Regions from separate parts of the Fictibacillus arsenicus genome, predicted to be linked through region 1. Evidence: riboswitches for the same ligand, from Rfam matches in the RefSeq annotation. Region 1 holds a riboswitch; each other region holds the start of a gene.
The links. Region 1 has a riboswitch for cyclic di-GMP ahead of ABE41_RS17180 (copper amine oxidase N-terminal domain-containing protein). Riboswitches for the same ligand answer to the same signal wherever they lie in the genome.
Positions count from the first base shown of each region.

Region 2: another riboswitch for cyclic di-GMP. It lies ahead of ABE41_RS20800 (anti-repressor SinI family protein); the one in region 1 lies ahead of ABE41_RS17180 (copper amine oxidase N-terminal domain-containing protein).
Region 3: another riboswitch for cyclic di-GMP. It lies ahead of ABE41_RS18625 (hypothetical protein); the one in region 1 lies ahead of ABE41_RS17180 (copper amine oxidase N-terminal domain-containing protein).

Region 1 covers NZ_CP016761.1:3,363,359-3,373,610, reverse strand. Annotated here, with positions in the region: gene ABE41_RS17215 (PD-(D/E)XK nuclease family protein) at 1-635, opposite strand, end outside; gene fabF (beta-ketoacyl-ACP synthase II) at 1,053-2,306, opposite strand; gene ABE41_RS17200 (metal-binding protein) at 2,388-2,645, shown strand; gene ABE41_RS17195 (HNH endonuclease signature motif containing protein) at 2,651-3,211, opposite strand; gene ABE41_RS17190 (copper amine oxidase N-terminal domain-containing protein) at 3,516-4,346, shown strand; gene ABE41_RS17185 (SGNH/GDSL hydrolase family protein) at 4,422-5,561, shown strand; gene ABE41_RS17180 (copper amine oxidase N-terminal domain-containing protein) at 5,617-6,885, opposite strand; cyclic di-GMP riboswitch class I at 6,917-7,009, opposite strand; gene tapA (amyloid fiber anchoring/assembly protein TapA) at 7,349-8,161, shown strand; gene sipW (signal peptidase I SipW) at 8,183-8,749, shown strand; gene ABE41_RS17165 (TasA family protein) at 8,837-9,511, shown strand; gene ABE41_RS17160 (LPXTG cell wall anchor domain-containing protein) at 9,579-10,252, shown strand, end outside.
Region 2 covers NZ_CP016761.1:3,646,380-3,656,631, reverse strand. Annotated here, with positions in the region: gene ABE41_RS18435 (STAS domain-containing protein) at 467-1,513, opposite strand; gene ABE41_RS18430 (helix-turn-helix domain-containing protein) at 1,711-2,031, opposite strand; gene ABE41_RS20800 (anti-repressor SinI family protein) at 2,115-2,258, opposite strand; cyclic di-GMP riboswitch class I at 2,289-2,373, opposite strand; gene ABE41_RS18425 (NAD(P)H-dependent flavin oxidoreductase) at 2,584-3,555, shown strand; gene ABE41_RS18420 (NAD-dependent epimerase/dehydratase family protein) at 3,811-4,827, shown strand; gene ABE41_RS18415 (dihydrodipicolinate synthase family protein) at 4,828-5,892, shown strand; gene ABE41_RS18410 (hypothetical protein) at 5,957-7,195, shown strand; gene ABE41_RS18405 (ABC transporter substrate-binding protein) at 7,321-8,595, shown strand; gene ABE41_RS18400 (carbohydrate ABC transporter permease) at 8,732-9,622, shown strand; gene ABE41_RS18395 (carbohydrate ABC transporter permease) at 9,633-10,252, shown strand, end outside.
Region 3 covers NZ_CP016761.1:3,679,389-3,689,640, reverse strand. Annotated here, with positions in the region: gene ABE41_RS18660 (hypothetical protein) at 1-822, opposite strand, end outside; gene ABE41_RS18655 (DUF975 family protein) at 988-1,656, opposite strand; gene ABE41_RS18650 (thiol-disulfide oxidoreductase DCC family protein) at 1,811-2,227, shown strand; gene ABE41_RS18645 (nucleoside hydrolase) at 2,302-3,249, shown strand; gene ABE41_RS20805 (aspartyl-phosphate phosphatase Spo0E family protein) at 3,373-3,543, opposite strand; gene ABE41_RS18640 (transposase) at 3,774-4,280, opposite strand; gene ABE41_RS18635 (YhdT family protein) at 4,751-5,038, shown strand; gene panF (sodium/pantothenate symporter) at 5,035-6,474, shown strand; cyclic di-GMP riboswitch class II at 6,679-6,761, shown strand; gene ABE41_RS18625 (hypothetical protein) at 6,793-7,269, shown strand; gene ABE41_RS18620 (YdcF family protein) at 7,361-8,095, shown strand; gene ABE41_RS18615 (hypothetical protein) at 8,111-8,302, shown strand; gene ABE41_RS18610 (PadR family transcriptional regulator) at 8,429-8,764, shown strand; gene ABE41_RS18605 (DUF1129 family protein) at 8,761-9,528, shown strand; gene ABE41_RS18600 (ATP-binding protein) at 9,687-10,252, shown strand, end outside.

The DNA.
Region 1 (10,252 bases):
TTTGTGTACGTTTTATCTTCAATCAAGATCGCAAATTTATCGTTTATAATCGCCAAGATATCCAGTGATTTAAACTGTCGTTTAATCGTAACGGTTTGGATGGTCGGAACAGGAATTTGGTGTCTGTTAAATATTTCGGATATGAAAAGAAAGGCTGCTTTGCACAACGGTCTGTCTATCGATTCATAAGTTTTCAGACTCCAGGAGATAAGCCAGCATAAAAAAGCATCTTGTGATAATTCACTCGTCGCAAACTGGAATAGATTTGGTGTTTCGAGAAAAGCTGCTTTGTTGTCACGAGCTTTACTTAGTAACATCTTGACATCATAGTTACCTGTATACTTATCCCAGTAACCTCTTCCAAGCAAGGACTCAACGTGCATGGGTGGCCAAATCACCCAATCCTTAATATCTAAAATTCGTGCCTGGTCATCCGCATATAATAATAGCAGTCGGTCATCTCCTTGTTGAGCAATCACTTCTGGAATGACTTCACTCTGTTCCATATAGCCACATTGACAAACATTAGCAGAATATACATGAATCACTACTCCGTTATCCTCTTGTTCTTGTAAGTACTCTCTTTCATCTTCTTTCAGCTCTGATCCACAACGTGGACATTCGGTTATTGTCATAAAAAATCTCCTCCTTTACCATATAAACGCATAATAGGAGAAAAAACAGCAAAATAAATAAGTTTATTATTCGGATTCTCTCTTTTACTGTGCGTCAGTATTTAAAATCATAATGTTTCTACCTATAGTTTCGGAAAGTTTTCGATATATTTTATTGGTGAAGTATTAGGAAATCCCAAAAATCCTTTTTTAGTTTTAGTAGTTATGATTTTTTGAATACAAAATAATTATGGTACCATCAGATGATTCAATGATTGCGATATTTTCTTTTAGATAGAGCAAATGAAATCCTATGCAATCTACATAAAGCTGAACTGCTTTTTTAAAATCTTTGACATCTATCTTATAATAAGAACAATTTGTAGTTTCTGTTCGCACAACATTATTTCCTCCTAGATGTAAATGAAAGGTGAAATTTCAATATCTCCCATCAAATTGTTGGAAGATCAAGGCGGTATTATGGCCTCCGAATCCCAAAGCATTACTCAACGCTGCTTTAATAGAAACCTTTCTCGTCTGGTTTGGGACGTAATCCAAGTCACAGTCGGAATCTTTCGTATGTAAGTTAATGGTAGGAGGAATAAGACCGGTCTTAATTGCCATTAATGTAAATATAGACTCCACTGCGCCAGCTGCCCCCATCATATGACCTGTCATCGACTTAGTGGAGCTGACCGGAACCTCGTAAGCTCTATTATGTAAGAACGTTTTGATTGCCGCTGTCTCAAACCTGTCATTATAAGCTGTACTTGTTCCATGTGCGTTGATGTATCCAATATCATCTTTACTTAATCCTGAATCTAAGAGTGCTCCTTCCATCGCTCTTACAGCACCTTCTCCTCCTGGAGCCGGGCTCGTGATGTGGTAGGCATCAGAGACAGTCGAATAACCTACAATTTCACCATAAACAACAGCATCTCTTTCAATCGCTGATTCATGTGACTCTAGAACCAATGCACCCGAACCCTCACCCATAACAAGCCCGTCTCTGTTCTTATCAAAAGGACGGCATGCACTTTTCGGGTCTGGATTCGTAGAAATGGCTCCCATCGCGCAGAAGGCACCTATACCCAATGGAGTCAAAGAGGCTTCAGATCCTCCAGCGATCATGACATCAGCTTCACCTCGTTGTATCACTCGAAACGCATCTCCAATTGCATTCGATCCCGATGCACAAGAAAGGACTGTGCATGTATTAACCCCTTTTGCTCCTAAAGAGATGGCAACTTGACTAGCCGCCATGTTCGAGATTACTGTGGTAGTAGAAAAAGGATATAAGTTTTGATATCCACCTTCTTGGAGATCTCTATAGGTATCTTCAAAACTTTCGATCCCCCCGATTGCTGTGCCAAAAGAAACACCAATTCTTTCTTGGTCTATCGTTTTACCTGGTATGATACCTGCATCCTTAATTGCCATAATAGAAGAAGCGACAGCGTATTGTGTAAAACGGTCCATACGATGTCGTTCATTCACCTTAATGTAATCAGACAGGTTAAAATCTTTAACTTCTGCGGCGGTTTTAGCTGAAAAATGGGTACAATCAAACCTTGTTAACATTCCAATGCCCGACTTTCCCTTAACGGCCGCATCCCAAGTTTCTTCAAAAGTATTCCCTAGAGGTGTCACAGCACCCATACCCGTAATAACAACTCTTCTCACCGAAAACACCTACCAATAATTTGTAATATTGTATATTTCTACAAAAATTTACCGATTTCCTTTTTAATCGACAATTTTTCCGATGATTATTTGAGTATTCATTACACACTTATGGATGTGAATGGACAGCTTTATAAATGTGAAGTTCCAGGTAGATTTGGTGGTAATCGTAAAGGGGAAATTTATGGAAAATTGGATTGTACAGCTGCAATGCGTGCTATTAAAAAAGGCGGGTATGTAAATCAACGAGTATTCTTTGCGGATGAACATAAAGCATTAGCAGCAGGGTATCGTCCTTGCGGTACATACCTTAGAAGACAATATATACAATGGAAAGAAAATAGATAATCTTACTATATTTTTTTTGCTGCTAAAAACCACTCTTTAATATATGGAACTTGTAAGTATCCGGAATTTTCATTTACCAAATCTATAAACCACTTAAGCTGTCCATCCCAATTTTCTAGTTTACCTGGTGGGTATAACATCCAACCTAGCTCTTCTAAGGTAAAGTTGGCCTTAGCGCTATTCCGCATCATAGAAGTACTCACCAGATTTTCATTCATGTTATCTCCACCTTTCGTGATCGGTACTATATGATCAATAGTGGGCATGAGGTCCCAATAGGCAGGATGACATTCACTCATCTTCCAATTTGGATGAAACGGGAATTCTTTGGGATAGTTCATCGAAAGAATTCTGAGCACCGGTGGAAATATTAACTTTTGACCGCTGTACCGATCGATAAATCCATCTTTCATAAAAACCCGCAACATCAAAGCTTTTGAATAAGTTCGCTTTACATATTCTATCTTTTTAAAGGGATATTGGTGATTAATTAATTCATTACCAGAAGCTTGATCTCCGGATTCAACAAACTGACATAGTGATTTAATTAGATCTGCTTTATTCATGTAATGTCTCCTTTTGTTTTTGATTGCGATAAAAGACAGAAATTATACAATACCCAAATAGAGAAAATAATAGTATAGAACCAAATGTTTGTAATACAAGACATTCATATAACGGTGTCATGAAAAAGTACATGCAGGGTTTGGTTAACTGTGAGAAAGAGAATTGAACGAGCAATTACTCGTTCTTTTTTTATTTAGAAAAACCATTTATAGTACAAAATGTATATTATTGGTAGTATAATAGTTTAGACATTACATGTACCTTAACAGATATTGAAATGAATCGATAACTAGGAGGTCAGGGATGAAAGGAATTCTTATTTTTTTATTTACCTTTTTTATTGTATTTGGATTATCTTCAATAACTCAAGCTGCAGACAACATTAAAGTCCAGATCAATGGCAGCTTAGTCAATTTTGATACTCAACCCTTTGCTGAGGGCGGCAGGGTGTTGGTACCATTGCGTGGGGTTGCAGAGGAACTGGGAGCTGAAGTGAATTGGTATCCGGCAACAAACGGTATAACAATCAAGAATGGCATGAAATATATCCACTTTAAATTGAATTCTAAGTTGGTTCTTATTAACGGAGAAGAAACGATCATTGATGTTGCACCTGCTGCTAAGAATGGCCGTGCTTTCCTCCCACTTCGTTTTATTGGTGAGCAATTTGGATCGGAGGTAAAATGGTCACCCAAAGAACAAACCGCGTATATTTTTAAGGGAGAACTTACAACTCTACTAAAACCGTTTTATAAAGGCATGCCTCTCAACAAAATTGACAAGCTTGTAGAAAAGATAGACTATTGGGACCTTGCGTATGGAGAAGGTTCATTAACAGCTAAAACAAAAGTTTATGGAAAGGACGCCTTATTCCTTTTTTATATTAAAGATCACGGATTGAAGAATCTTCAAATTGCTTTCGAGGATTCTGGAGATTCACTGGAACTTGGTAAGTATTATAGTGAAAAGATGAAAGCTGAATTAGGAGCATACATTTTAAATAAAGAAACATATTATGATTTTACATCAGAGTGGAATCAATACAGCAAAGCTTTAGCCACTCGTTATAATCTGAATACACAGAAGGCTGAAGAGGGAAAAGTGTCAGTCACTATTAATAAAGTGTTTGAGTAAAGATTGGAAGACCGCATTCATCATTTTCATTTTTGGAAGCGGTCTTTCTTTATGAGAAGAAAAGGGGATGAACAAATGTTTTACACTAAAAAGAATTCAGTTTTCGTTTCTTTGTTATTAAGTTTTGCACTGTTGTTTTCGTTGCTGTTGTCAAATGTGACAACCGTTCATGCTGAGACAGAAACGAAACCGGTGACTTATTTAGCACTTGGGGATTCTTTAGCTGCAGGTCAAACCCCTTATTTTAAAATTGGAAAAGGGTATGCAGATTTACTGGCTGAAGATTTAAAAGAAATCGGATTTTTAAATTCCTTTAGTAAGCAGTATGCTTTTTCGATGTATACCTCACAAAAAGTACTTGATGATATTTTAAATGATGTACGAAAAGGTAAGGACGATACTACAGGAATCAGAGCTCATATTGCAGAAGCAGATATGATTACGTTAGATGCTGGAGCGAATGACCTCCTTCAAAAGATGAAACGAACAGATGATGGGCTATCTATTGACCCGGTGGATCTTTCTGAGGTTTTAACACAAGTTGAAAACAATATAAAAGATATTTTAGTAGAAATCAAATCTCTTAACCCACAAGCAAAAGTCTATGTAATGGGTTATTACAATGCCTATCCATACTTGCCAGCTGATCAGCAAGAACAGTTTCTACCTATATTAAACGAATTGAACGATACGATAAAAGAAGCTGCCGTTAGCGAAGATGGCGTTTATGTACCAACAAAAGAAGCAATTGCAGTAAATGTTAAAGTCAATCTTCCAAACCCTTCAGACATTCACCCTAGTGTAAAAGGATATGAAAAGATTTCAGGAGAGTTCTGGGAAGTTGTATTACCTAACATTACAAATCACTTGAGAGAATCCATATATGTGAATGGGGTGTTCCAGACGTTTGACCAAGATCCAGTTTACATCAATGGACGAACACTGGTCCATGTGCGCGGGGTGTTCGATGACTTAGGGGCGACTGTCAGCTGGGATTCAAAAACAAACTCGGTGATCATCAAAAAGGGTACAGATGTGGTGAAGCTTGAACTAAACTCTAATAAAGCTTATAAAAATGGAGTTCTCTTTAACATAGATGCTTCTGCAAAAGTAATTAATAACAGAACGATGATTCCACTAAGGTTTATCTCAGAATCAATAGGAGCAAAGGTAAAGTGGGATGCAGGAACAGGGAACATTTTTATAGCAAATTAAGATATTTAATATATTTTTAAATAACCCCCACAACTTTTAGCAGTGGGGGTTATTTCTATTCTACGACGTAAATCCCGCCGGTTTCTTGATCCCAAACAACTTCTGTATCAAAAGATTCTCCAATAAAACGAACAGGGACCATCGTACGTCCGTTTAAAGCAATCGCTTCTTGATCGAGTTCCACTGTTTCACCGTTTTTTGTAGCAGACTTCTCACCAATTTTCAGTGTTATCGTAACTCCGTCTTTTGTTGCAGTAACAGTTTGCGTTTTGTTGTCCCAAGTGATCTCTGCACCTAATGCTTCAAAAATAGCACGAAGCGGAACAACGGTTCTGTTCGCGATGACTACTGGCTCTTGGTCGAACTCCACTTCAACATCATCTACAAAAACTTTTGTTTTCTTTTCTTTTTTGCTTTCTTCTTTATTTGTTTTTTCTGGTTTAGCTGTTTCGATACGATCTAATTGCTCTTGAGCCGCAGTTTTTAAGGAAGCAGCTCTTTCGTTCAATGCTGTAATTTCATCAGCATTATCCGTTTTGCTTTCTAATCCGGAAATCTGTTTTTCAACAGCACTTAATTGATTAATAGAAGAAATTAGTTTGCCACGAACGCCATTTGCGCTTTCGTATTTTTCTTCATCATCGAGTTCTTCCTCTTCTTCTGCAACTTCTTCAGACTGTTCTTCATCATCGGAATCTTTATCGGTTTCTTCTTCTTCAGTGTCATCTTCTTCAGTTACGTCTTCTTTAACATCTTCAGTGGAGTCTTCCGCTGTATCTTCATCAGTTTCAGTCTCAGTGTTTTGTGCAGAAACTTCTTCTGATGCAGGAGTTTCATCTTCTACAGGTTCTTCAGTTGCTGGATCATCTTCCACTGGTGGTTCTGCAGGAGGTTCTTCTCCTTCGACAGGTGGTTCCTCTTCAGTTGGAGACTCTTCCTCAGAAGGTGTTTGTCCACCTAAGATGCTGTCGAGCTTATCCGTTGCTTCACTAATAAGCTCTTCAATGTCATCCAAACGCTCGCTGATCTGCTCAAGCTGTTTTTCAGCACCTTTTTTTTCTTTGTCCTTGCCTTTGCCGTTATCTTTACCTTTCCCATTCCCTTTATCGTCATCTTCCTCATCGTCGTCTTCATCTTCTTCGGGATCGTCTGTATCGTCATCGCTGTTGTCATCTTCGTTGTGTCCTTTGCCCTTTCCACTATCCTTTTGGGCAACAAAATCCTTCATGCCTTCAGCAGCCGAATATGCAGGTGATGCCAAGACAATCGTGGCAGCTAAAAAGCTGAAAGTGAGCTTCTTGTACCAAGTTTCCTTCTTTTTCATTCCCTTTCCTCCTTGAAATGTTTGTTAGGGTAATGGCAGCTGGCTGACATCGACCGGATGAATCCAATCATTAGCCCCTATAGCTTTGTGACACTGGATTTCTCCAGTTGTACCCTTCAATTTATATCGGTTTAAAAGTGAATTTTATGTAATATTTTGTAAGGTATTATGTTAGGAAAACTACTGAGTTTATGATGGGCTTTATGAGGATTGGAAAGTAGTGTGGATTTTGTTAGAGGAAAATAATTCTCGGGGTTTATGTGATAGTTTTGAATTAAAATAAGTTCATTAAAAAGAACATAAGGTTCTTTAAAAATTACAAAAATGTATGAAAATTGAAGAAAAAGGAAGGTAAATAGTACATTTGTACATTAAAAAGAACAAAAATGAGCTTAAATGAGGGTTTTTAAAGTAGGTATAACGTTCTATAATAACAACATAAACGTTCTTTAAAAAGAACAAGTTGAGAAATCATCCTCTAATAAAGGTGGGGATTGTCATAAGAAATAAACGGCTTAGGAAATTTAGAAATAAACATTGGGCTTATTTATTTACCATTAAGGTAGCAACCATCTTTTACATTTCGACATTTTCATTGATGTTTTTATTAGGAACAACCAGCGCTTATTTCAATGATATTGAAACTCTAACCCTTCCTTTAAAAACAGAATGGGAAGTACCTGATCCACCAGATTCGACTGATGATTGGGAGAAGAGTTCTTTAGAGTTTATTGGAGAATCGAGTTTTGCAAACGGTATATCTGCCACCATAAAGAATAGTGGTAGTGATATGACTGATTCTGTTGACTATACAGTTTATTATATTCCCGAGGGTAATCCGAAATTTGGAGTAGAGGTTTACAAAGATTCACTACCTTTATTGAAAAAGGATGAAATTTATACCTTGCAATATGCAACGACTACTCCTGGTTATTATAAATTTAAAGCAGTTCAAAGGGAAGGACATGGGAATAAATCAACAGGTGGTAAAGGAAACCCAGAAAAAGCATTATGGAGCGAGACTATTACTTTAGGAGAAGTTCCTAAAAACCCTGATGGCATAATTGAAAACCCTGAAACACCAACAATTACAAATGACTCACCTGACACAACTTCAGAAAATCCTGAAATTACGCCAGAAACTCCTAATACAGATGATTCACCAGATACTGAATTGCAACATCCAGCAGAAGATAGTACTGAAATTAATGAAACAAATAACGATGATACAGAAAACATACAGCAAAGTGAGACAACAACTGAAGAAACACAATAAAAGATTATGAGGTGAAAAATATTGATTAAAGCAAAGATTTGGATGAGTAGAATCATCACTTCCATATTATTTTTATCCCTTTTATTCATGGCCTTTGTCGTCATTTCATCTAAAGCTTCTGGTGGAGAACCGAACTTCTTAGGCTATCAGTTAAAAACGGTTCTTTCAGGATCAATGGAACCGAGCATTCAAACAGGATCTATTATCGCGATTAAACCAGGCGGAGATATGACCCGTTTCCAAAAAGATGATGTTATTACTTTCATAAAAGAAGACAATTCCCTTGTAACTCACAGAGTTTTGGAAGTACGAGGTCAAGGTGAACAAACACAATACGTTACCAAAGGTGATAACAACGAAGATCCGGATAAAGACCCAATACTTTCTAAGAACGTTGTAGGTGAATACAAAGGATTTACAATACCTTTCTTAGGCTATGCTATAGATTTTGCTAAATCAAAAGAGGGTACAGCAATACTTTTAATACTACCGGGTTTGTTCTTATTGATTTATTCAGGGATTACAGTCTGGCAAACGGTAAGAGAATTAGATCCATCAAAAAACAAAGAAACAACAATTAATGGTTAATTAACTTCGGTTGAATCCCCCTTATTGGGGGCTCAATATAAAAATTACATACCCATGAAGAGTGGGCGATAGGGAGGAAAAAAGTAAATGAGTATCAAAAAGAAAATCGGTTTAGGAGTAGCTTCTGGGGCATTAGGATTGGCAATGATCAGTGGGGGAACCTGGGCAGCATTCTCAGATTCGGAGACTTTAGCTGACAATGATTTTTTTGCTGGGACATTAGATTTAAAACCTGAAATGGAGTCTAGTGCTTTATTCGAAATTAGTGATCTTGCTCCAGGTGATACAATGACAAGAAACATTAATCTTACAAACGCTGGTTCAGTTGATATTAAGCATGTTTGGTTTGATGTTACCTATACCCTAAATGATGTAGCTAACCCTACAGGTGTCCCAATTGATCCTAGTAATATGAATAAACTTGAAGATGATATTAAAGTTAGTATTTTCAACCTTGATGGATCACCATTAGAGGCTATGAAGAGAGATAATACTACTTTGGTTTTAACAGGACTTACTCTTAAAGAATTGAGAGATCTGGGTGAAGTAGATATTAGCCGTAACGGATTAGCTGCTGGTAGTGGTGATTCTGATCGATATGAAATAAAACTAGAATATGTAAACTTAGGAAATCAAAATCATCAACAAGGAGATTCAATAACTGCTCAACTCATATTCAATGCACAGCAAAGAGATGGAATGGAACGTGCTAATACAGGAAGTGGAACTCCTACAGGTAATGGGGATGTAATAACTGATTAAAAGTATGAACGAAGGCGGGTTAAACCCGTCTTTTGTTCTATATGTAAGGTGATGAGAGGAGAATATAATGAAAAAAATTATATTTTTTTCCTTTTTATACACATGTGTCTTACTCTTATTGACTATTATTCCTGTTGGGAGTACAGGAGCTACTAAAAGTTCTACTGTTCTAAATCTATCTTTATTTCCCCAAAAACAATTATTTAATATTAGTGGATTTGCCCCTGGGGACTGGGCAGAAAGAAAATTAATAATAAAAAATGATGGTAATACAAACTTTTTTTATAACTCAACAATAAAGAAAGTATCAGGTAATGACTTGCTTTTTAAACAATTACAATTAAAAATATCAACTCCTAATGAGATTCTTTACGAAGGAAAAATAAGTGAATTTTCTACAAAATCTAGATTTCTGTCTAGTTTTAGTGAAGAAATTCTTGATGTAATTATTGTATTTCCTTACGAATCAGGTAATGAGTTCCAAGGTTTAGCTACTGAGGTTGAATTTATTTTGTATGCTGATGGTCGAAACAACCCACCAGATGACGCCGACCCACCGGACCCACCAGGTAACGGAGACCCACCGGACCCACCAGACGATGGAGATCCACCAGACCCACCAGACGATGGAGATCCACCAGACCCACCAGATGACGGAGATCCACCAGACCCACCGGATGACGGAGACCCACCGGATCCACCGGATGATGGAGATCCACCAGACCCGCCTGGTGACGGAGA
Region 2 (10,252 bases), 280 kb from region 1:
AGCAGCATTTGCGTTTCTTCTTTTTCTTCTTCATGACCTTGACCTTCTTGCACTTCAAGACATCAGAGCTAGAAGAGCTGGAAGATTCGCATTTAAAGTCATGCTTTTTGTCTTCCTTTTTGTCTTCCTTTTTCCAGGATTTCTTTTCCTCCTCGAACTTGCAGTGGTCGAAATCTCCACACTTATAACACATATAAATATTCACCTCTCTGGAATATTACCGATTTCCTTAAACAGAGATCGGCTTTCTCTATATAGTATGTAGGTGAAGACAAGTTGCATAGACGAATGATGGGGTTTTAAAAAATTGGGAACATGTGGGGCGATTTGGGGACAGACCCGGGTCTGTCCCCAAACAAATACATTTAGCTCTTATTTGTCCATCCTGGGTGGACGCGGATAAATAACCGAATAAAAGCAAAAAAAACCACGCCGTTATCGAAATGGCGTGGCTTTCGTTTACTTTTTAAGGCTGACTCGGCTCTTGAATGAACATGCCTTCCTTTGCAAAAGCGAAATGAATCGCATGCTTAAGGTTTCTAAAATAAGTGCTATCACCTAAAGAATATTGGTGTTTCGTTACTTCCATACTCAACTCTGGGGAGATACCTACAAGCAGCGTTTCCATTCCAAACAAACGGGCAGAAGAAACGAGTTTATTTAACATATCAATCATCTCTGAATCAATCGACTTGATACCTGTCAAATCTAAAATCACAATCTTCGCTCTATGCTGCGGCAGCGACGTAAGTGTATGCTCCAGCATATCTTTAGAACGCAGCTCATTATATTTACCGATCAACGGAATAACCACAATATGATCGGTTACAGGTATGATTGGTGATGAAATTTCTCTAATAAGATCTGTTAACTCGCGCGTGCGATTCTCAACCATCGCTTCAAGCTTCATGATTTCGTTTTGTTCTTCACGCTGAACAAGATCACGAATATTATCGCTAGGAGTAATATCTGTCTCAGTAATTTTTATTTTTAGTAAATCAGATGTGGAGTCATCCTCTTGAACTTCATACCACATATGTGTATCAAACAATCCAGTGAAAACACCTGCCCAGTGGCCAGGTAAGAAGCGTCCCATACGCTTACTTCCTTGCGCTTTTTTAACCTTTGTTTCCCAGCTGTTGGAGATTGTGATCACTGCTTCTTTCTTTTCTATATTCACATCGATAAACGTTTTACCCCAGCCGGCTGTTACATAGATATTTGGCAGGGCTTCTATGGACGTTTTAATATCGCCAATCTTATTTTTATAAAAATCACTAACTACTAAACCGGTTCGGTATCCAGCTGTTTCAAAAACGAGGTCAGCTGTACCTTCACCTGTAATTTCCTCAATAGAATCAAGAAAAACTTTAAACGCTGAATCGATCCAAAACAGCATGACGTCTCCGCCTTCAAATTGGAAAATTCCCTTGGAAGTGTCCCATTCAAAAGAAGAACCATTTACATCTACACTTTTTTGAGTATCAAATAATTCATTCGGCGTCTTATTCATATCTATTTCCTCCATAGGCTAAAAAATACAAACACCCTTATCTTTTACCCTTAATTGTATTGGATGAAACTTAATTTTTTCGACATGGGGACAGACCCGGGTCTGTCCCCATAAAAAGACAAACCCCTTCTTTGTTCTTTCCACGAAGACATCCTAAAAAAGAAAAAACCACCAGATATCTTTATCTGGTGGCTCAATTAATTTTGTTTGTTTTTCCATTTATTAAATTCAAGAAACTCTTTAAATTGTTCTTTGCTTACACCGGAACCCATGGCTTCTTTAACAAGATCGGCCCATTCCTGGTCTAGGTTTTGAGTATCAACTTCAGGCATTATTAAGTGATCGACTGGAATATTCAATACATCAGCAATCTTCTCGAGAAGCTGGATTGATGGATTTTGTTGAATATTACGCTCCAAAGCACTTATGTACGATTTTGCAACCCCTGCTTTATCAGCCAGTGCTGTAATGGAGAGGCCTTTTTCAGTTCGGTATTTTTTTACGCGTTCACCAATCATCATCTGCATCCCCATTTAGTAGTAATTTGCTTTTATTATATCTTTCTACATTTGGGAAGTAAATAAATTATGAGACCTGCTTACTAATTTTCTTGTAGTAGGTATTCATTCATTGCCAATTGAGGATTTTGTAAAAAGTTCATAATCTCTTCTTTAGTGAAACCGTGATCTCTAGCTTCTTTCATCAATTCAATCCACTCTCGATCCAACGTCAAAATATTTTCCACTAAAAAATCCCTCCAGATAAGCTTTTTTGTTCAGGTAACCCGGCGATCTTAGCAATAAGCCTTAGACCCGTGGCTTTGCGCCCATTTCTTTCGAGAATGTTTGCCCTTGTCTGAAGGATGATTAGGTAAAATTTCCTAACACAAATTGATTATATACAAGCAAATAAGAGAATGTTGTCAGAAAATGGCTGTAATATAAATGTAATATTAGAAAAATATTACTACCCCTATAAATTAAAATAAAAGGATTGGCGAAAGGATTGTGGAAATTAAAGTATAGAATATTCCTACTAATAAACGTTCTTGAATGAAAGGATGAAGCAATATGTCTGATAAATTGCCACTAAGCCTGTCGAATCAGCTCGCATTACCTATTATTAATGCGCCGATGTTTTTAGTATCAAGTCCTGATATGGTTATTGAAAGCTGTAAAAACGGAATTGTAGGCACGTTTCCTCTATTAAATGCAAGAACATCGGAACTTTTAGAAAACTGGATGATTCGTATTTCAGAAGAACTTACACAAGTTCAACAATCAGATCCTAACGCTAAAATAGCTCCTTGGGGTGTCAATCTAATTGTGCATCGCACCAATAAACGTTTTGAGGAAGACATGGAGCTCATAAAAAAATACGAACCGCCTATCGTCATCACGTCTCTTGGAAACCCAAGCGATGTAGCAAAAATCGTTCACAGTTATGGTGGACTTGTTTTTTCAGATGTTATTTCACTCGATCACGCACGTAAAGCAGCTAAAACAGGGATTGATGGCCTTATCTTAGTCTGCAGCGGGGCAGGAGGACATGGGGGAACACTGAATCCGTTTGCTTTCTTAAAAGCTGTTAAAGAGTTTTGGGATGGAATTACGATACTGGCGGGCGCTATTTCAACGGGAGAAGAAATTTTGGCTGCTAAAATCCTTGGAGCAGACTTGGTATACATGGGTACTCGTTTTATCGCGACAGAAGAATCATCGGCAAGTGAAGAATACAGACAGATGCTGATTGAGTCGACGTTAGAAGATCTCATCTATACGGATGCAATAAGCGGAATCAAAGGAAATTATCTTTTACCATCCTTGAAAAGAGCAGGGTATGATGTGGACAACATGCTGAAAAAAGATTCTGTAGATCTGTCATTCTCAGAATCCAAGGCTAAAGCCTGGAAAGATATCTGGTCAGCTGGACAAGGAGTAGGAAGTGTTAAGAATGTTTCAAGAGTTAAGGATGTTGTAGAAGAACTAACACTTGAATATAAGAATGCGCTGCAATCACAAGAATTCATTCAATTAAAATAAACCAAATTAAGGGAAAAGGTAGACTTTTAGAACTAAATCCCCCAAATCCACTAGAGATAATCGTGGATTTAGGGGATTTTTTGTGTGTATGTCTGATGTGGACATATTGAGTAGATTTGTAATTGTAAGGGGTCTGTCCCGGGTCTGTCCCCGGGACAGACCCCCTTCTTAAATTCTTAAGTTATTTTTGGTCCTATTTTAGACATCCCAAAATTTTTTAACATAAAAACAAGACTTAAGTGAAGGAGGAATTCTATGAAGAGTGTACACGAATCGGAAGACAAATTGTCTCGCCCGTCTGATCGACTCGTTGAAGAAGTCTCGAAGATGGACGGTGATATTCTTATTCTTGGTGTAGGCGGGAAAATGGGACCGAGCCTAGCTAAACTTGCGAAACGAGCAATAAACCAAGCAGGAGTCAGCAAAAAAGTAATTGGAGTGTCACGATTTTCAAAAGGCAATCTTCAGCAAGAGCTTGAAAATGAGGGAATTCAAACGATTGCTGCCGACTTACTCAACGAACAAGACCTGAACAAACTTCCAAAGCTTCAAAACGTCATCTACATGGCAGGAAACAAATTTGGCACTTCCGGCAACGAAAGTTTTACATGGGCGATGAACGCATATCTCCCAGGTAAAGTTGCTGAAACGTTCAAAGACTCAAATATAGTAGCTTTTTCTACCGGAAACGTGTATCCATTAACATCCGTAAATTATGGAGGCTCGACAGAATCTTCACAAACCAATCCGATTGGTGAATACGCTCAATCTTGTTTAGGCAGAGAACGTATTTTTGAGCATTTTTCCAAAACAAACAATACACCAACCCTAATTTTTAGATTGAATTATGCCATTGACCTCCGATATGGGGTACTGATGGATATAGCTGAATCTGTGTATCAGCAAAAGCCGATCAACCTTAGCATGGGGAATGCGAACGTCATCTGGCAAGGAGATGCCAATGACTGGGCGATACGATCACTAAATTATTGCTCATCACCTGCTAAAATCCTAAACGTAACAGGACCCGAAACACTCTCCGTCCGTTACGCAGCAGAAGAATTTGGCAAGCAATTTAACAAAGTTCCAATCTTTATAAATGAAGAATCTGATCGATCGCTTTTAAGCAATGCAGCACAAGCATTTAAGATGTTTGGCTATCCTTCGGTCACTCTAGCTGAAATGATTGATTGGACAGCAAACTGGGTGAAGCAAGGAGGAGAAACACTGAACAAACCTTCTAAATTTCAAGAACGGGAGGGGGCTTTTTAAGTGACTGAGAGATTATCGTCTGCCATAAAAGATCGGCTTCATCAGGGCGTGGTCATTCCAGCACATCCGCTAGCTCTCCATGAGGATCGAACATTAGACGAAGAACATCAGCGTCTTCTAACTAAATATTACCTGGCTAGCGGGGCTGGTGGAGTTGCAGTGGGAGTACACACTACACAGTTTGAAATCCGCTTGCCACAACACAATTTATACGAAAAAGTTCTGTCGCTTGCATCAGAAGAAATCGCCAACAGCTCTCAAAAAGATAGTTTTATCAAAATTGCAGGGATATGCGGCGAAACGGAACAAGCAGTACAAGAAGCTAACCTAGCCCTAAAACACGGTTATCACCTTGGTCTCCTAAGCATGGGAGGGCTTCATCACTATTCGGAAGACCAGCTCCTTCAACGAACAAAAGAAGTGGCAGCAATCATGCCGGTGTTTGGCTTTTACCTTCAGCCTTCAGTAGGAGGAAGAATATTAAGCTATGATTTTTGGAAAGCCTTCTGCGAAATCGATAATGTGATGGCTATTAAACTAGCTCCTTTTAACAGATACCAAACGCTTGATGTCGTAAGGGCAGTGTGTGAATCTTCTCGTTACGAGGAAATTGTACTTTATACCGGAAATGATGACAATATCGTCGCTGATCTTCTTACAACCTATCGATTTAGAATAAATGATGAGTACCGTGAAAAAGAGATTGTAGGAGGTCTTTTAGGTCATTGGGCAGTGTGGACGAATCAGGCTGTAAACCTTCTTCAACAAATCAAAGAAAGGAAAAAAAGCACATCTGAGTTTCTTGCAACCGGAATAGAAGTAACGGATTGCAACGCTGCTTTTTTTGATGTGAACAATCAGTTTAAAGGATGCATTGCAGGAATTCACGAGGTACTTAGAAGGCAAGGTCTATTAAAAGGCATATGGTGTTTAAATCCTGAAGAAAAATTATCAGAGGGGCAAAAAGAGGAAATTGACAGAGTTTACACCATGTACCCTCATCTGAATGATGATCAATTCGTACAGCGGCATATAGAATCGTGGAAATCAAAGGTAAATTATTAAAAGGAATTCAACAATAGAAGCCGAACTTACCAAATAGAAGTCTTACACTATCGGAGAGTTTGGTATGGATAACTATACAAAAATATCAATTGGTCTATTTGGGGACTCTTATATGCTGAACCAAATTAGACTCATTATAAAGCAATTTCCATCCTTTGATCCTTTTTATTTTGAATGTCATGCAGAGAATATTAAGGACTCTTTATTACATTCAGATGCAAGTTTAGAAGTCGCATTATTATTTGACTATGATTCTTTTTTGAAAGTGAATGATTTAGATTTTAGCTTTCCTGTACACTTTTTATATCCTTCAGCTTCTAGCCTTTATCGAATTCTATACATGAATGCAAACATACTGGATGCCGTTGATGTGCTATCGGTGGACTCTTTAAGTGAACCGCTTATAAAAAATCTTTTAAAAGAAACAGCATTTTTAGGTGAATTAAAAATGGCATCTTCAACATCTGCCACAAATGAACCCTTGATTCACCAGCATATGGTCAACATTGATGGTTTTAACTATCCAATGGTTCTAACGGCAAGCAAAAGAACTTTTTTCGGGCTAACCGAAACCCCAAAAAATTTTATTTATCCAACAGATCAGGATATGATCGTTGCACTGGAGCGAGCTCTTCTTTCGACTGAAACACGCCGAAAAAAAGAGCATCAAGCAGTAGTGGGGAGCATTCGATTACAAAAAGGAGAACCGCAGCTTTTAGAAAAGCTAGCAAATCTTGTTGATGGTCATCTCGTAAAAGCACATAACAATTATTTTGTACTTACCTCTAAAAGAGGGATTTTTGAAAGAGTTACGCAAGGCTACAAATATCTTCCGCTCATTTCAGGCAATGAAGATGCGGTGATTCATATGGGAATAGGGTTTCATGCCTCGCACAAACAGGCTGGAGCATATTCGAAGATTGCTTTGGAACACGCTTTAGCCTTTAAGAAAAGTGCCTGTTATGTCGTAAGGGAAGACCAATCTGTATTTGGCCCTATTGCTTTTGGTTCACCAGCGACCTATCACACGATTGTAACGAACGCGGATGCCATAAAGGAGGCCAAACAAGTTGGAATGACGGCTGTCCACATGGATCGACTTAAAGCCTTTTTATCCCGAAAAGAATCTGTTCACTTCACTGCAAATGATTTTGCAAATGTTTCAGATATAACATTAAGAAGTGCTCATCGTATTCTATTAAAATGGCAAGATGCACAATTAGTTGAAATTGCCGGACAAGAAAAAACAAGTTTTAGAGGAAGACCAAAAGTTATTTACATGTTTAAAGAAAGGACAAATTAATTTTCGGAATATATTGACTATTGTGGAAGTATTTATTATTATAAATACAGGTCATATACATGTATTTATTTATCTTCTCACCACCTTAGTCAGTCCTAAACCATTAAAAATTAGGGGGAAAAGCGATGAAACGCAAGGTAATACTTAGTTTGTTTTCAATGCTGTTAATGCTATCTGTATTTTTAGCTGGTTGTTCTGATAAAGAATCAGCAGGTGGTTCCTCAGATGAAAAGGTAAAACTCAAGATATGGTCCCACCCTTTTATGGGAGGAGATGATATTGGTGGAGAAGAAAAAGTCTTTTGGGACAATGTAATTTCTAACTATGAAAAAGAGAATAAAAATGTAGAGATTGATCTTCAAATCCTGCCTTGGGCAAACCGTGAAGAGAAAATCCTTACAGCTTTAGCTTCTAAAAACGGACCGGATGCTTTTTATTCAATTCCTGACCAGCTAGCACAATATGTATCTATGAATATCTTAGCTCCTGTAAATGATCACGTTGATAAAGCTACTTTAGAAGATTATAACGAGTCTGCATTAAATGTTGTAACGTATGACGGGAAGACGTACGGACTTCCGATGCTGAACAGTGTTATGACATATTACTATAACCTGGACCTTATTAAAGCGGCTGGCGGAGACCCTGATAACCTGCCGAAAACATGGGATGAGCTGGAAGCCTTAGGACCAAAACTGAAAGAACAAGGAAAGTTCCTCATTAACTTCTCTGGCGGAGGAACGCCAAATATGAGTATCTATCCGTTTATCTGGCAAGCGGGTGGAGACATTATCAACAAAAAAGGCGAAGTGATGGTGAATAGTCCGGAATCAGTAGAAGCCTATGAATATATTAACAGCCTTTTCAAAGCGGGTTATCTATCAAAAGATACAGCGACTGAAACAGATGGTGGGATCGCGAACTTCATGGCTGGTAAGCTTGCGGTCTTAATGTATCCAAACAACTTCGTACCTGCAAACCGAGACAAAGATTTAGGGTTTGAATGGGGAATTGGCCCAATTCTTGAAAATAAAGAACAAGTGACGTATGGCACGACAGGAAGCTTTGTTGTTCCAACGTCTAGTAAGCACCAAAAGGAAGCGGCAAAGTTCATCGAGTACTTAACAAATACAGAAAACATGAGCGCATTCTGTAAGATGGCTGGATATATCCCGCCAAGAAAATCTGCTGCTGATATCTATGAAGGGGACGAATTAATGTCCAAACTTGTAGAGCAAGCAAAAGTAGCGAACGCGGGTGTGCTTCACCCTGTTGGAAGAAAAATTGGACCTGATGTTCAATCCAGCTTCCAAAAGGTACTTTTAGGAGAATCCTCACCTAAAGATGTGATTAAAGCACTTGAAGAGAAGATTCAAGCAACTATCGACCAAGAAGGCTAAATAAATTTAAGGCTCGGGACAGATAAACATCGTTTTATCTGTCCTGTTTGCTAAACCTCAAGGAGGGAAGGCGTTGGCACAACCAGCAGTTGATCTTAATCACCCAAAACACAATCAGCCTCAGAATAAACCATCCATGTCAGTTCAATTAAAAAAGTCATGGAAGAAGAACAAATTAGTCTATTTTGTTTTAATCCCTGTCTTTATTCATTTTGCAATATTTCAAGGGTTGCCGCTGATTGGCAGTTTATTTTTAAGCTTCATGAACTGGCCGATCATCGGTGAACCGAAATTTATAGGGCTGGCAAACTGGAAAGCCGTTTTACATGATGAAATGGCGTGGCAGTCCTTATATAACACAACACTTTTTACTCTGTATTATGTTGTGCCCACAATGGCGTTAGGATTGATCCTCGCATCCTTTTTACATATGGGATTATGGGGAGGGAAATTTTTTAAGGGAGTTTTCTTTTTACCTGTAGTAACGTCATTTGTTGTTATCGCTGGCATTTGGGCGTGGCTTTTTAACGGAAATGATTACGGTGTTGTAAATTATGTTCTTTCGTGGTTTGGTTTTGAATCCATAAGCTTTTTTTCAAGTAAGAAACTTGCGCTGTTAACACTCGCTTTTCTAAGTGTGTTTAAAGTAGCGGGAAGCACGATGATTTATTATTTGGCGGGATTGAATTCAATTCCGCGTCATTTGTACGAATCAGCTTCCATTGATGGTGCAACGGGATGGAAATCATTTTGGCTGATCACCTTTCCGTTATTAAAGCCGACTCATTTTTATGTAGCGATCTTTACAACGATCGGGTCATTCCAAGTCTTTGACTCTGCTTATCTCTTAACAGGAGGCGGCCCAGACTACTCTACAACGACCATTGTTTATTACATGTATACAGTAGCTTTTACATCATTAAGACTCGGTTATGCGAGTGTACTGGCTTACATTTTATTTATGATTATACTCGTGATTTCACTGATCCAAAGAAAGTACTTTGGAAAAGAAGTCAGCTATTACTAGGGGTGAGATTTTGAAAAAAGCGATTATTTACGTACTTGTATCGATAATAGCCATTTGCTTCTTTGCCCCTTTTGTCATCATGATTTCGGGCTCTTTTAACGATCTTGAATTGTTTGTTGCTGATCCGCTGTTTTGGCTTCCTACAACACCGACATTAGAAAATTACGTTCAAATATTGATTAATGAATCCTTCCCGAGATGGTTCATGAACTCAGTTATTATTACGATCATTCCGGTAATGACGCAAGTTTTCTTTTGTACATTGATTGGATATATCTTCGCGAAAAAGCAGTTCAAAGGCAAAGAGGTTATCTTCTGGTCACTGCTAGCGATGGTTATGGTTCCCCGTCAGCTTTTAATCATCCCGAACTATATTCTTTATAACTATCTTGGCTGGATTGATACGTATCTTGTTTTCATCGTTCCTGAACTATGGACGATAATGGGCGTATTCTTGATCAGGCAGTATCTTCAATCTATTCCGAAAGAGCTTGAAGAGGCAGCTTGGATGGATGGAGCGACAGACCTGCAGATTTTCTTTAAAGTCATCATGCCATTATCGAAGCCAGCGATGGCAACCATTGGAACATTTGCATTTATCGGTAACTGGAACGATCTATTTTCACCGTT
Region 3 (10,252 bases), 320 kb from region 1:
ATGCTGACGCTGCGCTTCGAAAATGCCGTTCACGTCTTCCATCGCTTTTTGCAGACCAGCTGTAAAATTAACCATCTGTGAAGCGAAGTCCCCAAGTGTTTTATCAAAAGAAGACTCCACTCGGGCAGCCAGGCGGTCGAGCAGCCGCTCAACAGAATCCTGTGGCTTGTCGTTAATCAGTACACTGTTCACATGATGATCGAGATAGACTTCACAATCCGCTAAAAGTTTATTTTGCATGTAGGAAAGGGAAGTTCCTTGTGAAAAAAAGCCAGATTGAATCAGGTTGAGGAAAAGCGCAGCCCCAATCCCGGCGATACTCGTAAAAAAGGCAACACTCATGCCTTCGAACGGTGCGGTAAGTGAAGAGATGATCGAGTTCAAAGTAAGATTTGAATCAGCTGGCTGTGTGCCAAGCGTCATTAATGTGTCTTGCATGGATAAAAGGGAAAGCGTGAGCCCGATGAAAGTTCCGAGTACACCAAGGATGATGGTGAAAGACGGAAGCTGACTCAGAAGCTTTTGGATGTTTCCGACAGGAACCCGGAAAATGCCGAGCAACGGAATCCGTTCGTTATATAAATGTTTTTCAATAAGCGCTTGTGTGTTGAGCTGAGGCACACCTGCGAGATGGAACTGTTTGTAATCCGTTGTGACACGCTGAATCCAGTGTGAGTAGGGCTGCTGCTCTGAATTCGTTTCAAGCTGCTGCAGTTCTTTGTTCCATTTACGGAAATGATAGGCAGTCTGTGTATATCCGACGATACCGAGAAAAATGAGAAACCCAATGACCCCGACGACGATTAACGTTAGCTGATCCATAATGCCACCCCTTAGATGTCTTGTCTTCTTTACTGATAGATATGTCCTAGTTGCGGGAAATATTTAGGGAAATGGGGTCTGACCCCAAACAAATACAAAAACCCCAGAATTGTCCATCTCAAATGGACAATTCCGGGGTTCTCCTTGAACTTTATTTTTATTTTTTTAAGCTACCACTTCATCATCGCTCTGCTTTTTTACTAATTCATTATAAAATGCGGCATTTGACGCACTTAGGTAAGGAGAAAGCCAGATAAACCCGATCCCGACAGTAATTAAGCTCAGGATAATCCACCCGATAAAACTCAGCTGGAGGAGGAAGTACTTCCACTTGTAACCGTGCATCAGCTTTCGGCTCCTTGTTATCGCGGCATTAATCCCGATATCAGGGTTATCTTTTAACACAAAATACGTTTGTGAATAAGCAAAAGCTTTAATGACACCTGGAATGATTAAAAGAAGAAACCATAAGAACATATAAACCATCATAACGAGGTATGTTCCAAGGATTTTCAAGTACATGCTGATCTCTGAAAATGCTTGAAGAAGACCTGATAACTTAATTTGTTCTCCTGTACGAATGACGGATAAGAATGTCCATAAATATCCGATATATAATGGCAGCAGCACGAGCGTAATTACGAACGTACTTGCGGTAGAGCCGTTAGTGGCATCAGTTGATATCCAATTTTCAAACCCGCCGCTCAGATTTATTTCAATTATCAATGGGATTACGTAATAAATAGCACCAAAAAGCAAGGTGAATAACGCTGCTCGTCCCCATTGGCCTTTTAACTGCTGTTTAGCTTTTTTCTTAAACGTTTTAATTTTCATTACTCTTCACCTTTCCTTAACTCTCAATTGATTATACTACTATATTATGGTGAAAAGTAGGAATTTATGGGTACATAAAAGACTATAATTTTATTTAATGCCAGATTATAAAGTAAAATAGAATTAGCTATTAAATAGACTGGAGGGGATGCAGATGAGAAATCTTGAACAAGAATGTCAACCTGTTCTTCTTTTTGACGGGGTATGTAATCTCTGTAATTCTAGTGTGAAATTCATATTAAAACACGAGAAGAACCAAAATCTTAAGTTCGCTGCCATCCAGTCTGAAGCAGGGGAGAAGCTGCTGACTCATTATGGGCGTGACCCAAACCAGACAAACTCCGTGATCCTAATATCCGATAATCAAGAATATACTGCATCTGACGCAGTACTGAAATTAACGCAATATCTAAAGTTCCCATATAGCTCAGGAAAGATATTGATGGTAGTACCAAAGACAATTCGTGATTTCTTTTATAAAATGGTAGCTCATAACCGGTACAATTGGTTTGGGAAACGGGAAAGCTGTATGATTCCGACACCACAGCTAAGGAAAAGATTTTTAGAATAGTTTTTAATGGCAAATTTCATAAAAAAACATGCCTCTTAATAGGATAGAAGAAAAACCTAAAAGGGGTTTTTGTTATGGGGCAAAAAGTCTTGTTCTTTGGAGATGTTGGAATTGATGACACCATAGCTTTGACTTACGGGTATTTAAATGACGAAATCGATATAGTTGGCGTAGTTTCAGACTATGGAAATGTTTCCATGGAGAAGACGATTGCTAATGTACATTATATTGCTAAAATGTTCAACTTTCCTAAAGAAGTAAAAATCATTGGTGGGGCTGAAGTTCCAATGACAGGTGAGCAGCCAACATTTTACCCTGAAGTACATGGAGAGTATGGATTAGGTCCTATAGAACCAGGAACATACGAAGGGGTTATTGAAAACTTTTTCGAGATTGTAAATTTAATCAATCAATATGAAAATGAACTGATAATCGTTAACGTTGGCAGACTTACCTCTCTTGCCACGATGTTTATTTTATTCCAATCCTTGATGAAAAAAGTGAAGGCTTACTATATTATGGGCGGGGCGTTCTGGGTACCGGGTAACGTTACGGCTGTTTCTGAGGCGAATTTTCATGGAGACCCGATTGCAGTCAGAGTCGTGCTTACATATGCGAACAACGTGACCATTATCCCGTTGAATGTGACAGATCGAGCCATTGTAACACCAGAGATGGTGAACTACATTGACTACAAAGGAAAAGCTCCTCTTATAAAACCGTTGCTGGACTTCTATTATAAGTTCTATAAAAATAACAACCCAAGCATTCAAGGAAGCCCTGTTCATGACGCGATAACTCTGATGGCAAGTATTCGCGAAGATATGTTCAGCTACAAAACGCTGCCTATACATATCGTACTTAGAGATGAACAGATTGCCAGAGGACAAAGTATTGCTGACATCAGGCCTTATATTGAGTTTGGTGAACAGGAAAAAAAGCATCGGATCGCTTTTGACTTTGATTACAATTACTTTTTCAATGACTTTATGAGTGTGATGACAGGGGAGGAATTTAAATAAGTAGGGTTAATAAATTTCGGGGGTAGATTACGATTTAATACTAGCAAATAGCAATAAAAAACCGGCTTCCTATCAATGCAGACATGGACTCCGGTAAATTTTGCAGTTATATTGTTGTGTTAATTAAGCACATTCTCTAATTTGATCAAGTTTGTTTAGCTTTTCATCAAGAATTTGACTTAACTGAACAAGCAGCGGATCAGCTAGGCTGTTAACTTTTTTACTTACCTCATACATGGTCGTGCGAATGGCGTCTATCTCTGTAGTTAAGACAAGAGCATTGCTTCGGCTCATGGTCTATTCCCCCTCAAATATAATAACCACTTCTGCTTCTGAACCATTAAAATCGGTAAATCTTGTAATAATTATATACCATATTTTGTGTCTAGTCTATTATTTTTTTACACATATAGGGGGACCCCAGACAAATACATTATAGCCGGTTTTGTCTTCGTTAGAAGGACTTAACCGGCTTTTCCTTGCTATGACTGACTATTTTCATACTAGAGGTGTTGAGAATGAGGTTAAAGTTCTGCTACCGGTGAGGTCCTGCTTTCTACGTAATCACGATATTGAGGTTTTGAATACTGAAATTGTTCTAGTATCTTTGAGGTTTCCACGAAGGGACATACCGATTGAGTAACATAGTAACGGTAACTGCTCCATGGATATTCAAGAGGAAACATGACGAGATCGGCTGCTACCGGATTCATGTGAATGTATCGGCTTGTGTCTAAGAGGTAGGAACGATCTTCAATTAACTCTGCACCATATCGACCTTGAAACACATGACCGGTAAGCTCGTACTTTTTGTTGAAATACATGGCGTAAGTTTCGTTTAATTCTTTCATGAAATCTCCGGGTGGGGACTTGCTGCATTGAATTTGAAGATGAGTGTGGTTAGTCATGAGGCAATAAGAGAATAGATCAACTGAATACTTGTTTACGCAGTGACTTAAAATTTTGAGGTAACGATGGAAATCTAAGTGGGAATAGAAGAGAGGTTCCCAGCGATTTCCACGGGTAGTCACATGGTAAACAGCATCAGGGTACCAAATGCGCCGAGTTCTAGGAATTGATATCACCTCCTTTCGGGTTGTTCTTTTATTGTACTACTAGCAAAGGCATTGTGGGAAATGGGGACTGGCCCCAAACTATTTATTTCCCTTCTTAATTACGAGTAAAACGCTATAGGAAGAATGGAAATACAAACGGTACCAATCTGTGAATTTTAGAAAACTCTTTTTCTCTCTTTTTTGTCGAGTGCTGTATTTTCTCCGCAGATTCTATCAAATTTCCCCGGAAATACTCATATACATGCCTAATTTATAATTAAGAACGAAAACTAGCGCCAATAGAGAGCGTTAACGTTTTATTTATTGAGAAACCAAACAAGGAATCTATTTAACCTTATAGAAGTTATTAAGTCGAAAGAACTCGACAAGAGTATGTGAATTTGCCATAGTAATGGAGGAGCTTGGTAAGTCCAGGAGGTTATACAATGAAAAAGGGAAATGACTGGCGATACCGCATCTCAAACAAGGAAGCGATTATGGGTACGGTGCTGGCAATTCTTAATTTTGTTTGGTGGTATGCTTTTGCGTATGGACTAGGTGGTCGGCCAGTTAAGGAGTATACTTACATACTAGGTTTTCCTGCATGGTTTTTTTATAGCTGTATCGTAGGATTTATCTTTTTTACAATTTTAGTTTTTATCATGGTGAAGTTTTTCTTTAAAGAAGTTCCGTTTGACTCAGATGATAATGATGGGGAGGGTGACTCTCGATGAACTGGGATGTGATTCTTCCTTTAGCTTTCTTTTTAGTACTTGTTTTCTTAGTTGGTATTTATACATCAAGGCACATTAAGAGCGGACCTTCTTTTTTGCAAGACTATTTCCTAGCTGGACGTGAGCTTGGCGGTTTTGTTCTTGCTATGACGATGGTCGCGACATACGGAAGTGCTTCAAGTTTTATTGGAGGTCCTGGTGCTGCTTATCAGCTTGGGCTTGGCTGGGTTCTTCTCGCGATGGCGCAGCTTGTAACAGGTTATTTTACACTCGCTGTTTTAGGGAAAAAGTTTGCAATCGTAGCTCGAAAGATCAATGCTGTAACACTTATTGATTTTCTTAAAGCCCGATATGATAGTAAGTGGGTTGTTATTTTATCAGCATTAAGCATTGTTATCTTCCTGTTTTCAGCCATGGCTGCACAATGGGTTGGGGGCGGAAGGCTGATCGAATCATTTACTGGTGTATCGTACTCCACTGCTTTGTTCATTTTCTCAGGTTCCGTTTTAGTGTACGTTATAGCGGGTGGATTCAGAGCGGTTGTTATAACCGATGCGATTCAAGGCGTTGTAATGGTGATCGGTACAGTAATTATACTAGCTGGAACCATCGTTGCAGGCGGTGGAATTGAAAATATCATAGTGGAGTTGAGGGCAGAAAATCCTAACCTTATCACTCCGTTTGGCTCAGATGAATCACTTACACCTTTATTTGTATCGTCATTTTGGATTTTGGTAGGTGTGGGTGTAGTCGGTTTACCTCAAATATCGGTACGCGCTATGAGCTACCGAAATTCAAAAGCGATGCACCGTGCCATGATCATCGGAACGTTTGTGGTTGGATTTATCATGCTGGGGATGCATTTAGCTGGAGTGTTTGGAAGAGTGATATTACCGGGCATTGAAGTGCCTGATAAAGTTATGCCATTACTTGCACTTGAAGTACTGCCTGGCTGGTTAGCTGGTATCGTACTTGCCGCTCCACTTGCTGCGGTTATGTCTACCGTTGACTCCGTGCTTTTACTAGTAAGTTCAGCAATCATCAAGGATGTCTATATCAATTACATAAAACCTGATGCTGATGAACGGTTTGTAAAAAGATTAAGCTTTGGTATTACAGCAGTAGTCGGATTGAGTGTATTTACGATGGCCATCAACCCGCCTGATCTGTTGATCTGGTTGAACCTTTTTGCCTTTGGCGGCTTAGAAGCAGCCTTTATCTGGCCGATTGTGATGGGTCTCTATTGGAAGAGAGGAAACGCAAACGGAGCAATAGCTTCTATTGTAGTCGGGGTAGGTTCATATATGTGGCTTCACCTCAACTATCCAAATCTTTGGGGAATGCACACTGTAGTCATGCCGATCGTATTTTCTTTCTTTGCATACATTGTGGGGAGTTTCACAAAGGGGGACAGACCCCAGACAAATACATTTTAAGCGATATTGTCCACTTCGGGTGGACGATATCGTTTTTCTATCTTTCCTAATGCAATGGAACAAACAAAGCACTAAGAAAAATTATAAAAGATAACTATTTTGCCTTTTAATAAACTACTAATATATGTTACAAACATATTACTATTAAACTAAAATGTTTACAGTTTATGGGTTGGGTGGTAAATTAGTCTTAGGTAAAATTCGACAAAGTGTGGAGCAATGAATGCCGTTCTGTAATTGGGCGCTTGGAACGGCAGGAGCTAGTAGCGCAACCGACCGCTTCTTTTAATCAAATGATAAAAGGAAGGGGTATTTTTTATGGAACTATCACGAAAAGAAAAGTTTGGAACAAAGAAGGTTAAGGCAGCAAAAAAATGGCCGAAAGTTATTTTGGTAACTGTATTTGCTTTAATGCTGGGGACAACTTCTGCTTTCGCAATGAAACCAGAATTAGCGAACACTATCACAAATTTAATTCTCAATTATGCCTATAAGGAAGAGATTAATAGAGAATTGACTGGTAAGAAAAATTCTTTATTAGAACAACTAAAAGTAGATATTCAAGAAATGATTACAAAAACTTCTGAAGAATTAACCAGCAGTAAGGAAAAAGTGATTGAAGCTGAAAAGAAAGAAATTGAGAATCATTACAAAAAGGAAATGAACGAGGTTAACAAAACCAAAAATGAGGCTTTAAAGACAGTTAAAGAAAATATGAAAAATGAAGCTGATTCAATCTCTGAAACTCAAAAACAAGAAATTACTGAGGCGATTGAGGCAGTTATAACGAAATAAATTTTTATTATCAAGAGCGGAATCTCAAACACCCGCTCTTTTTCTTTTTCCTATATACTAGAAGTTAGAATCTAACAATCGGAGTAATTCTATGAAAAAACTCTTCTTATCACTCAGTATTATTTTTGTAGTTTATGCCACTGCCATGCTGGCTCAAACATCAAACATGGACATGGGTCTAGCAGTTTTTTTCCTTTTAGGTGCGATTTTTTTTATTCTTTTTTACAAGCACGAAGCGGCAATCTATTTTTTTAGGAAGTATAAGAAAACTACTTTGACGATTGTGTTTACACTTTTAATTTTTGCTGCAACTCTCGAAACTCTTATTCTTTCATCTGCCAACACGGATCCAGAGAAGGTTTCTGGAAAAATTGACACCATCCTTGTACTTGGAGGCGGTACGAAGAATAATCGTCCAGGCGCCGTGTTAAAAGGAAGGCTTGATCAAGCTCTAGCATACGCGGAGAACCATACCGAAGTAACCTTTATCGTAAGTGGAGGTCTGGGGTTCGGTAAAACGACGAGTGAAGGTACCATTATGAAAAATTATCTGATGGAGAACGGGATCCATCCCGAACGTATAACAATTGAAGAAAAAGCGACGAGTACATACGAAAATCTTTTATATACGAAAGAGATGATTCAGCCTGACGATCAAGTGCTGATCGTGACAAGTGACTTTCATCTTTTTCGGACAAAGATGATCGCCAAGCGGGTCGGGGTTGAAGCGGAAGGGCTCGGGTCACCGCTTAGAATTTCCTCGATTCCCCAAGCTCATGTGAGAGAATATATGGCGATCATAAAAAGCTACTTCACGGACCGGTAAAAGGAAGTGACTCTTATGAAAACAAATAAGTACCATTGCTGCGCTACATGCGTGAACTTCAAACCTAAGAAAACTGACCAAGGTATGTATTACTATTGCTCGCGTCTTGGGTATGAAACAAAACCGGATTATACGTTTAATTGCTGGGAGCCGAAACCGCATGTAGTGGAACTCATAAAAAAAGAAGAAAATAAAAATATGGATTAAATTTACATAAATACCTTGTAATACAAGTTAGCGTATTATATACTAAGTGCATATCTTGTAATGCAAGACATTTTTTATTATTCATTTACCTTGTAATACAAGATAGTGAAAAATGAGGTGAAACACTTGTCGACTACTCAAATGTTAAAAGGAATTCTAGATGGATGTTTATTAGCGATCATAAATGAAGGAGAAGTGTACGGATACGAACTGGCTGAAAAGCTAGAGTCATACGGATTTCAATACACGAGTGAAGGAACGATCTATCCCTTGCTGTTGCGCATGCAAAAAGAAGAGCTCGTTACGACAACTCTAAAAAAATCAACTGCAGGACCCAGAAGGAAGTACTATTCCTTAACGAAAAAAGGAGAGGAAGAATTGGAAGCTTTCATAGAACGGTGGAATCAGTTGAGCCGTTCCGTCCATCTAATCATACAAAAGAAAGGGAGTGGGAAGGGATGAACGTACAGCCAAACAAGCTTTCGAAAAGAAGTCAGGACTTTTTAGACAATCTCAGACTTTATTTGTTTTCGAGCGGAAAAAAAGATGAGGAGATTGAAGATATCGTATCAGAACTGGAAGATCATCTAATTGAAGCACAAAAACACGGCAAATCTACAGAGGATATCATCGGTCAATCTCCAAAACAGTATATGGAACAAATATCTCAAGAGATGGGGGTGGACTATATGGGATTGATAAAGTATGTTCCAATAATCCTCTTGGGAGTGTTTGCTTACATCTTATTAGGAGATTCCCTTCGCGGCGGTGTTAAATATTCGTTACTTCAAGTGATTGGTTATCCACTTGTATGTTTGGTTTTGTTAGTTGTCTATATGAAAACTTTCAAGTATACGGCGAGCATGAAATTACCAAAATCCTCGAATATGCTGGTTTTATTTTTAGTCGGCTGCTTACCGTTAAGCCTGTTTTTAGGTGTTATGTTTTTGAATAGAATGTACGATTCACCAATGTTGATTAATTTAGGTTCAAAGGGGAATATTACAGCTGCCATCGTTGCAGTTCTCATTTTTGCAGGAATATCTATCTGGAGCAAAACGTGGTTTTCTATTATTATCCCTTTGCTTTTATTTACCCCTGAAATACTAATAAGATTGACATCCTTTAATCAAGAAACGAAATTGATCTTATCATCAATCATTCCGTTTGTGGGAATCGCTATCTACTATTACGTTTCATACAGAAAAACAAAAGATGTTAGATAAGTAAATAAAGTGCTCTGATCGTTAATAAGATCAGAGCTTTTTTTGTGGATAAACAATGAACTTGCCTTGAAATAGCTTACAATGTTACATTGTGTAAGGATTTATGGAACGGAATTACTGGAAATACTGTTGATAGATGAAAGAAAGGATTTTTTATAATGAACCTTCAAATCCCGATTGAGATAAAAGAAAAGCTGCAGAATGAGGCGGCTCAACGAATAAAAAAATTACCGGATGTATATAAAGAACTGATCGGAAAGCCGGGCTACACAGCACCTGACTCTTCGCTCGTGGAAGATGCGGTTATCGCACTTGCGTTAGGTAAAAATGTATTGCTGAAAGGGCCGACAGGATCAGGTAAAACAAAGCTTGCAGAACTGCTATCAAGTATATTTGGACAGCCGCTGCACCAGGTGAATGCTTCAGTTGACCTTGATGCTGAAGCGCTTCTTGGTCATAAAACGCTAAGCTACAAAGACGGCAAACAAGAGATTGAGTTCATCCCTGGCCCTGTAACAAAAGCGGCGAACAACGGTCACTTCTTGTACATCGATGAGATAAATATCGCGAAGCCTGAAACGCTGCCGATTCTAAACGGTATGCTTGATTATCGACGTACGATCGCTAACCCGTTTACAGGGGAAGTGGTAAAAGCTCAGCCTGGTTTCAATGCGATCGCTGCGATCAACGAAGGATATATCGGAACGGTGCCGTTGAATGAAGC